DNA from 2 places in the Streptomyces marokkonensis genome. Region 1 is predicted to be linked to the other one. Evidence: riboswitches for the same ligand, from Rfam matches in the RefSeq annotation. Region 1 holds a riboswitch; the other holds the start of a gene.

What was found. A riboswitch is a leader RNA that binds a small molecule or an ion and turns the genes downstream of it on or off. The one in region 1 is predicted to bind cyclic di-AMP.
Region 2: it holds a riboswitch for cyclic di-AMP, as region 1 does, so the genes downstream of both, ABEA26_RS23360 (M23 family metallopeptidase) here and ABEA26_RS16820 (C40 family peptidase) in region 1, are expected to answer to the same signal.

The regions. Positions count from the first base shown of each region.
Region 1 covers NZ_BAABCQ010000059.1:14,991-19,194, forward strand. Annotated here, with positions in the region: gene ABEA26_RS16810 (helix-turn-helix domain-containing protein) at 1-665, opposite strand, end outside; gene ABEA26_RS16815 (ATP-binding protein) at 880-1,371, shown strand; gene ABEA26_RS16820 (C40 family peptidase) at 1,461-1,934, opposite strand; cyclic di-AMP (ydaO/yuaA leader) riboswitch at 1,938-2,082, opposite strand; partial or broken gene ABEA26_RS16825 (ATP-dependent Clp protease proteolytic subunit) at 2,453-2,824, opposite strand; gene ABEA26_RS16830 (ABC transporter permease) at 3,056-4,063, opposite strand; gene ABEA26_RS16835 (TetR/AcrR family transcriptional regulator) at 4,170-4,204, shown strand, end outside.
Region 2 covers NZ_BAABCQ010000103.1:5,962-10,165, reverse strand. Annotated here, with positions in the region: gene ABEA26_RS23370 (PrsW family intramembrane metalloprotease) at 1-298, shown strand, start outside; gene ABEA26_RS23365 (aldo/keto reductase) at 314-1,258, opposite strand; gene ABEA26_RS23360 (M23 family metallopeptidase) at 1,439-2,470, opposite strand; cyclic di-AMP (ydaO/yuaA leader) riboswitch at 2,482-2,639, opposite strand; gene ABEA26_RS23355 (PP2C family protein-serine/threonine phosphatase) at 2,883-4,106, opposite strand.

The sequences.
Region 1 (4,204 bases):
CCGGTGACTCCGATGTGCGCCCCGGCGGCGAACGGCAGCACCTGGAGCCGGACATGGGGGAGACGCGCGGCCTCGACCAGCCGCGCCAGCTGACGGGCCATGACTCCGGGTCCGCCCACTTCCCGGCGCAGCACCGACTCGTCCAGGACCGCGCTCAGTCTCAGCGGCGTCGGCGCCCGCAGCACGTCCTGCCGGGCCAGCCGAACTTCCACCAGCGTGTCCAGCCGTTCCTCCGGCAGCCCGTCCACCGCGGCGCGCGTCACCGCGCGGGCGTACTCCGGCGTCTGCAGCAGCCCGGGGACCACCGTGGTCTCCAGCGTGCGCATCGCACTCGCCTGGGACTCCAGGCTGATGAAGTCGCGGTAGGTCGGCGGCAGCACCCCGCGATAGGCGTGCCACCAGTGGTTGCGGCCGCCCGCGTCGTCGGAGCCGGCCAGCGTCACCAGCAGCTCCCGCAGCTGGTCGTCGGCCACGCCGTAGGCGTCCAGCAGCAACCGCACGTCGGCCGGTTTCGCCCCGCTCGTCCCGGTCTCGATCCGGCTGACCTTCGACTGGTGCCAGCCCACCAGCCGGGCCGCCTCGCCGCTGGTGATCCCCGCCGATGTGCGCAGGGCGCGCAGCTCCGCGCCCAGCTTCCGGCGTCGCACCACGGGACCATGCTGCATGGGCCACTCCCCTACTCCCTAAGAGCCGCCCAAATACGCTCTGCCGTCGCAGAGTTCACCGCATCGAGCGACAGATATATGCACATCTTGGTGGATCGCCGCCCTCCACGGGCCTGATGGTGGCAGTCTGACGGCGAAGCACCAGTCCGGGACCGTACTCGAACCGTCCGCTCCATGTCGGGCCGCGGTCCCGTGGGAAAGGGACTACCTCGCCATGGCAGACCATCTGGAAGCATCCGTCACTCTGCCGAGCGATCCCGCCTCGGTGGCCGTCGCGCGCACGTATGTGGTCGGCACGCTGGTGGAGTGGGGCCTGCCGGCGGACACAGATGTGTCCGAGACCGTCCGGCTCATCGTCTCCGAGCTGACGACCAACGCGGTCCAGCACACCCTCGGCCAGTCACCCACCTTCACGGTGGACCTCGCACTCGACCGTGACGAGCGGCTGCGCATCGGCGTCACCGACAGCCATCCGCGGTTCCCCAAGCGCCTCCCCGCCGCCGTCCAGCAGGACAACGGCCGCGGCCTGGTGATCATCCGCTGGCTGACGGCGGAGTGCGGCGGCAAGCTGAGAGTGCGGGCCACGCGAGAGGGCGGCAAGACCATCTCCGTCGAACTTCCCTGGACGCCGCCGAGCGATCCGGTGCCCCCCGAGCCCGCCGCGGCCGTGGGGCGGGTCTCCGGCCGGCAGAAGACTCAGCGGTGAGGCGCCGAAGGCCTTCGGAGCGCCGCAGGCACATACCACGCACCCGAGGGGGAGACGGCGGGTCACGACGCCGTCTCCCCCTCGGGCGCCTACTTGACCCGGCCGTACCAGACGCTGCCGGTCCAGATCTTCTGCAGACGCACCACGTCCCCGGTCTTCGGGGCGTGCCAGATCTTGCCCTTCCCGGCGTAGATGCCGACGTGGTAGACGCTGCGGCCCGAGTGGAAGAAGACCAGGTCCCCGGCCTTGCGGCTCTTGGCGGAAATATGACGTGTCTTGTTGTACTGCTGAGCCGCGGTGCGCGGCAGCTTCTTGCCGGCCTTCTTGAACGAATACAGGGTCAGCCCGGAGCAGTCGAACCTGCGTGGTCCGACGGCGCCCCATGCGTACGGTGAACCCTTCTTGGAGGCCGCGATCTTGAGGGCCTTCGTCCCGTAGGTCGCCGCGGCCGCCTCGGAGGCGGCACCGGGGACCACGACGGATCCGCCGATGGCGGCGAGGGTGAGGGCCGAGGCCGTACCGGCTCGGGCCATCAGCGACGGGACACGATTGAGCGCGGACATGCGCAACCCTTCGTCAGCCGCCTGTGAAGGATGACCTGTCGGATTCGGGCTGGCGAAGTTGCCCGGCCGCACGAGTGCGGCTTCACCCCAAGGGCTGCTCGGTCCGGTGCCTCTCCCGCGGAGATGACCGTTCCGGCGACCCGTCGTGCTCGGGTCCTCCACTCCTGCCGATCCACTCCTGTCGACCGGTCGTCCGGGCGGCGGCAGGACTCGGCGTCCGCCCGGACCGCCCCGCCGCTGCGGCGGGGGCTTGTCGTCAGTCACGGATCTTGTCTCGTCCAGAGGGAGATTCCCAATGGAACGTGCCCTTTGTGTTGTTACTCGCCACTCACCCGTTCGGGTGGACGCCTCCGTGTTCGAGTGACTGCCGAATGCGGTGCCGACCTCCGGACCAGCGGCGGAGCAGGTCGTTCGGCCGTGCGGGCACGAGAGTTGCGCAACCTCGGCCAGTCGGAAATCAGTGGTGTTCCTACGCCGAAAGGGGGTACGCCGTTTGGTCCGTTTCACCCTCAGGTGCGTCAACTGCCGGAACACGGTGGAAGGCTGACGCGCGCAGTCCGCCGCTCACCGTCCAGTACGCGTAGCGCCCGGGCCAGGGGGGTGGCGTGCAGTTGCGTCTCGCCCTGCCGGTGCATCGGTGCCGGTGCGTCGCGCAGGGCCGTCGCCCTGTCGACCAGCGCCTGGGCAGTTCGCAGTGCGCGACAGGTGTAGCCGTCCCGCGCGGGGTTGATGCGCCCGAGCAGGTCGACGGCGTCCAGGACCGTTTTCCGCTCGATGTCCGCGGATACCTGCTCGGGAGTGCGGCCCGGGTGCCGTGCGAGGATCTCCTCCAGGCGCATGCGGACGCGGGCCAACTCATCGGCCCGTACGACGAGATCACTGGCGCCTGCCCTTCCGCAGGGCCGGTCGGTGCCGGCTGACGCGTCACCACCCGCGCGACGGCAGGTCGGCGCGCTTGCCCGGGAACATCACGGCCCGCGTGCCGCGGCCGGCTTCACGAACCCGTGCGTCGACCGGTCCGTGGCTCCCGGTCACCGCGTCGGGGTCCGCGACCTCCCTGCGTACGGCCTGGTCGGCGCACGGCCTGCTCGGCGCACGGCTGGGTTTCGGGCTGCCCGGGCTCAGGCGGCCGGTACCGATGTCCGGGTCCGGTCGGCCGCCGGTGAGCCGCCGGGTGCGCGTCGGCGCAGTGCGCCGCCGAGCAGGACGGCGCCCAGCCCCAGCAGGGCCCACCCCGTGAGGGTGAGCGCGGGGCCGGTCGCCGCGGCGCCGTCGAAGAAGGACACCGAGCGCAGCAGTGAGCCGCCCGCGCCCGGCGGCAGCCACTGGCCGATCATCCCGGCCGGCCGGGGCAGCATCTCCGGGGCCGAGGACACTCCCGAGGAGGGGTTGCCCAGCAGCATCATCACGGCCCCGCCCAGTCCCAGTCCCGCGCGCCCGAGCAGTGCCGCGAGCCCGGCGACGCCCGCCCCGACGGCCAGGGCCGACAGCCCGAACACGGCGGCCACGGCCCACCAGTCACCGGTGACCACTTCGAGCAGGGTGTGGGTGATCGCCGCCGCGACCAGGCCCGTCGACGCGGCGGCGCCGGTCAGTGCGACGGCCGCGCGGACGCCGCGCAGTCCCAGCAGGGTCACCGCGGCGCCGGTCGCGATCCCGGCCAGCGCGAGCGGCAGGACGCTCGCGCTCAGGGCCGCGCCGCGCGGATCCGCCCCGGAAGCGGGCACCACGTCGACGACCTGGACCGGAGCCCCCGCGGCGGATGCCTGCCCGGTCATCGCCTGCCGCAGCAGCTGGGCGACGGCGGGGCTCGCCGCGGACGCCGTGAGCAGCTTCGGACCCCGGTCACCGGCGACCACCGCGCCGTACACGGTCCGGTCCTCGACGGCGTCGCGGGCCTCGGCCTCGTCGGCGTAGCGGTGGATCTCGAAGGCGCCCTCGCGCTGGGTGAGCCGCTGCTCCACCTGCGCGATGGCGGCGGGTGCTCCCGCCACGCCGAGCGGCAGCTCGCGGGGTGCCGTACGGGCGGCCGGCCAGGCGAAGGCCCACAGTGCCAGTGCCACCAGTACGGGGACCAGGGCGACCACGGCGGCCACGCGGCGGCCGGGGGGAAGGGAGGGGCCGGACATGAGTGCTCCTCGCAAAAAGAAGGTTCGTTCGTTCTTTACCTGTCTCCACCGTGCGGCGGGTCCTGTCGGCTTGTCAAGAAGGAATGTTCGTTTTAGCTTGGACCACATGGCTCGCGTATCCCAGGAACATCTCGACGCCCG
Region 2 (4,204 bases), on a different contig from region 1:
CCGGCAGCACGCACACCGGCACTCCGGGAAGGAGGCGGCGCGGGCGGTGGCGCAGTACGAGGCGTACGCGACCTCGCTGGCGTTCCTGCGGCAGCGCGGACGCCGAGGCGGGGCGGGCGCCGACTTCGCCGTACGGGAACGGCAACTGCTGGACGCCCTGTGGCACCGGCGCGACGTGGCGCGCCCGGCCCTGGACCACGCGTGCCGGGCCACCGCGCCGCCCGCACCGGTGGCCGTACCGCCCTGGGGCCATCCGTACCGGCCGTACAGCGCGTACGCCCCCTACCGGCGGCCGTAACGGCCGCGACCGGACTCAGGCCGACGCCTGTGTCAGCCTTCCGACCTCGTCCTCCGTCAGGCTCAGCTCCGCCACCCCCAGCAGCGCCGGCAGCTGCTCCACCGTGCGCGCGGACGCGATCGGCGCGGTAACCGTGGGCTGCGCGGCCAGCCAGGCCAGGGCGACAGTGGCAACGGGGGCGTCGTGCGCCTCGGCGATCTCGTCCAGGGCCGCGAGGACCCGCCGGCCGCGCTCGGTCTCCAGGTGCTTCGCGGCACCGCCGGCCCGCGGGCTGTCGACCGTCGCGCCGGCCCGGTACTTGCCCGTGAGGAAGCCGGACGCGAGTGAGTAGTACGGCACGGCGGCCAGGCCCGCCCGCTCCGCGAGGTCGCGCGGTTCGCCCTCGTACGTGTCGCGCGAGACCAGGTTGTAGTGGGGCTGGAGGGCCACGTACCGGGCGATGCCCTCGCGGTCGGAGAAGGCGAGAGAGGCCTCGAGCCGCTCGGCTGAGATGTTGGACGCCGCGATGTGCCGGACCTTGCCCGCCCTCACCAGCTCGTCGAGCGCGCCGATGATCTCCTCCACCGGCACCTCGGGCTTGTCGAAGTGGGTGTAGTAGAGGTCGATGTGGTCGGTACCCAGGCGGCGCAGCGAGGCGTCGGCGGCGGCCTTGATGTTCGCGGCGCTCAGACCCGGGTACTCGGGGTGCTGGCTGACCTTGGTCGCGAGGACGACGTCGCCGCGGTTGCCGCGGGAGGCGAGCCACTCGCCGATGACGGTCTCGGACTCGCCGCCGCTGTTGCCGTCGACCCACGCGGAGTAGGAGTCGGCGGTGTCGAGGAAGTTGCCGCCGGCCGCCGTGTAGGCGTCGAGGACGGCGAAGGAGGTGTCCTGGTCGGCGGTCCAGCCGAAGACGTTGCCGCCGAGGGCGAGGGGGAAGACCTTCAGGTCGGAGGAGCCGAGCTTGCGCAGAGAAGTCATGTCCTGCGTCAACGAGCGCGGCGGACCCGATGATTCCGGTGACGGCGCAAAGTTCGCGCAAACCGGCAGCCCTGACGTCGGGGGGGGGCGCCGTCAGGACCGCCGGGGGATCAGAGGCGGCGGGCTGTGATCAGGGGGAGAGGCGGGGACGGGCGGCGCGCGAGGCGGGGCTCAGGGGTCTCAGGGGGTGAGGCCCTTGCTCACCAGCCACGCCATCGGGTCGATGCCGCCGCCGTCGCTGGTGTGGACCTCCATGTGGAGGTGGGCGCCGGTGACGTTGCCGGTGGCGCCGACGCGGCCGATGACGTCACCCGTGGTGACCTTCTGGCCGACGCTGACGTTGATGGAGGACTGGTGGGCGTACCAGATCTCGGTGCCGTCGTCGAGGGTGAGCACGGTCTTGTAGCCGTACGACCCTTCGTAGCCGGCCGACGTGATGGTGCCGCTGTGGACGGCCTTGAGCAGCGTGCCCGTGGGGGCGGCGAAGTCGAGGCCCGTGTGGTAGCCGGAGGACCAGTAGGCGCCGGCCTGACCGAAGCTGGAGGAGATCGTGTACGAGGAGGTCGGCAGCGTGTACTGCTTGGCCAGCTTCGCGAGACGCTCGGCCTCGGCCTTCTTCGCGGCCTCCTCCTCCGCCTTCTTCTTGGCGGCGGCGGCCTTGGCCTCGGCCTCCTTCTCCGCCTTGGCGGCGGCTTCCGCGGCCTTCTCCTCGGCGGCGGCGGCGGCTTCGGCGGCGGCCTTGGCCTCGACCTGGGCCTGCTGCTGCTCGGCCTGCGCCATGATCCGGGCCCGCAGCGTCTCGCCGGCGTCGGAGGTGCCCTCCGAGGTGTCCGCGGCGACCGTGGTGACGCCGCTGAGCGGGGTGGCGGAGCCTTCGGGCTCCGGCTCCTCCTCGTCGGAGATGAGCGAGCCGACGTTCGGCAGGTCCGGCATGGAGATCGACACCGGCGGCTTGCCGGTCTGCGCGCTGGCCATGCCGCCCGCGCCGACGGCAGCTATGACACCGACGCCGAGGACGGTGGAACTGCGGGCGAGTCCGCCGCGCTGCTTGGCGACGCGGTGCTTGCCCCGTACGGGACGGATGGACTCCGCGGTGGGATTCCATTCCTCCCAGGGGCCCTCTTCGGGACGGTAGCCGTCGTAGCCGAAGGTGTCGGTCTCGTGCTGGTTCGGCACGAACGGGGCCTCGGGGGCAGGCCTGTTGGACGCCACGTGGGCGCACTCCTTTCCTTCCCTCTCGCCTACCGGGTTAGCTGACGGGTTCGGAGCAGGAAGGTCTCCTACGCGCGTATATCCGCCGTGTCTCCACGGCGTCATACGCCCGATTCACCCCAATGTGGTGGTTCCCCGGTTCCCTTGCGGGATTCGGCGCGTGCGCACGGAGCCGCCTTCTGTGACGGCTGGGACGACCGCGCTGCGTTATCGAACGTTAATAGACGCGAGGCTCGGATTCCAAGCGGTTCCTCTTGATCATTAGCGAATCCGGCCGGGACGTACGCCTCATGACCGGCAAAAACCGGGCGAGTTGACCCGGCTTCGGTATTCCCTTTCACGCCACGAGTTTCTGACGTTGTGTCAGTTGTTATGCGGAGGGGGGTCGACCCGTCACGGCAGGTAATGTTGATCAAGGTCGTCTTACGGCGAGCAGCGCCATGTCGTCCGCCATGCCGCCCCCGGAGTGCCGGCGCACGTCGTCGGCGAGGGTGCCGAGGAGTTCCTCCGGATGGCGGAAGACGCGACCGGCCAGCCGCGCGTGCGGGTCGTAGAACTCGCCCCGGCCGTCGCGGGCTTCCGACACTCCGTCGGTGTACAGCAACAGCGTGGCTCCGCCGGGGAACGGCGCCTCCTCCGCGCGGTCGGGCCACACCCCCAGTTCACCCATGCCGAGCGGCAGCGCCGCCTCCCGGGCGGGCAGCGGGCGCAGGGTGCCGTCGGCGTACAGCAGCAGGGGCGGCGGATGGCCTCGGTTGACGATGCGGACGATCCCGTCGCCGTGCGGGAGTTCGGCGAGTACGGCGGTGGTGAAGCCCTCGAAGGCGTCCAGCCCGTCCCGCCGGGTGCCCTCGCGGGCCAGCGCCCGTTCCAGCCGCTGCGCCACCGCCTCCAGGGTCACCTCCTGCTCGGCGGCCTCCCGGAAGGCGCCGATCACGACGGCGACGGCGGCCACCGCGCCCATACCCTTGCCGCGCACGTCCCCCACGATGAGCCGGATGCCACGCGCGCTGTCCTGCACCGCGTACAGGTCGCCGCCGATGAAGGCGTCGGCCTGCGCGGCCTCGTAGCAGGCGGCGATCTCGAACCCGCCGATCCGCTCGGCCGGTTCGGGCAGCACGGCCCGCTGGGCGGCCTCGGCGATCTCGCGGACGGAGACGAGTCGCTCGCCGGTGCGGCGGACGAAGGCGTTGACGAGGACGGCGAGCACGGCGACCGTCGCGATGGTGATCAGCTCGGTGAGGGAGTCGACGAAGTGGACGACGCCCATGCTCACTTGCAGCCCGATGACGGCGGCGACCACGGCGACACCGGTGAGCGCCGTGCCACGCCGTGAGTAGATCGGGGCGGCGACCAGGGGTGCGGCCGTGTAGAGGGGGCCGGCGGTGAAGTACCTCGGGGTGAAGAGGTCGTACAGGATGGCGACGACGATCAGCAGTACGGGGAGCAGGCGCACGAAGGCCCGCCCGTACGGCCCGTACGAGGACCGCCACCGCCGCATCCGGCCGACGGCCGACGGCCCCGGCCCCGGCCCCGGACGGTCGCCGAGGCCCGGGTCGGGCACGGGATCGCCGGGGAGCCGGCCGCCGGCCCTGGCGTACGCTCCCTCGCCGTCGTCCACGTCACCTGGCCGCACCACCACTCGTCTCCCGCCACCCCGCACGTCCACGCCGCTTGCCGTCCCGTCCTCCAGATTCCCCGGAGCGGGGACGGGGGGCGAGCTGTGAGGGCCGA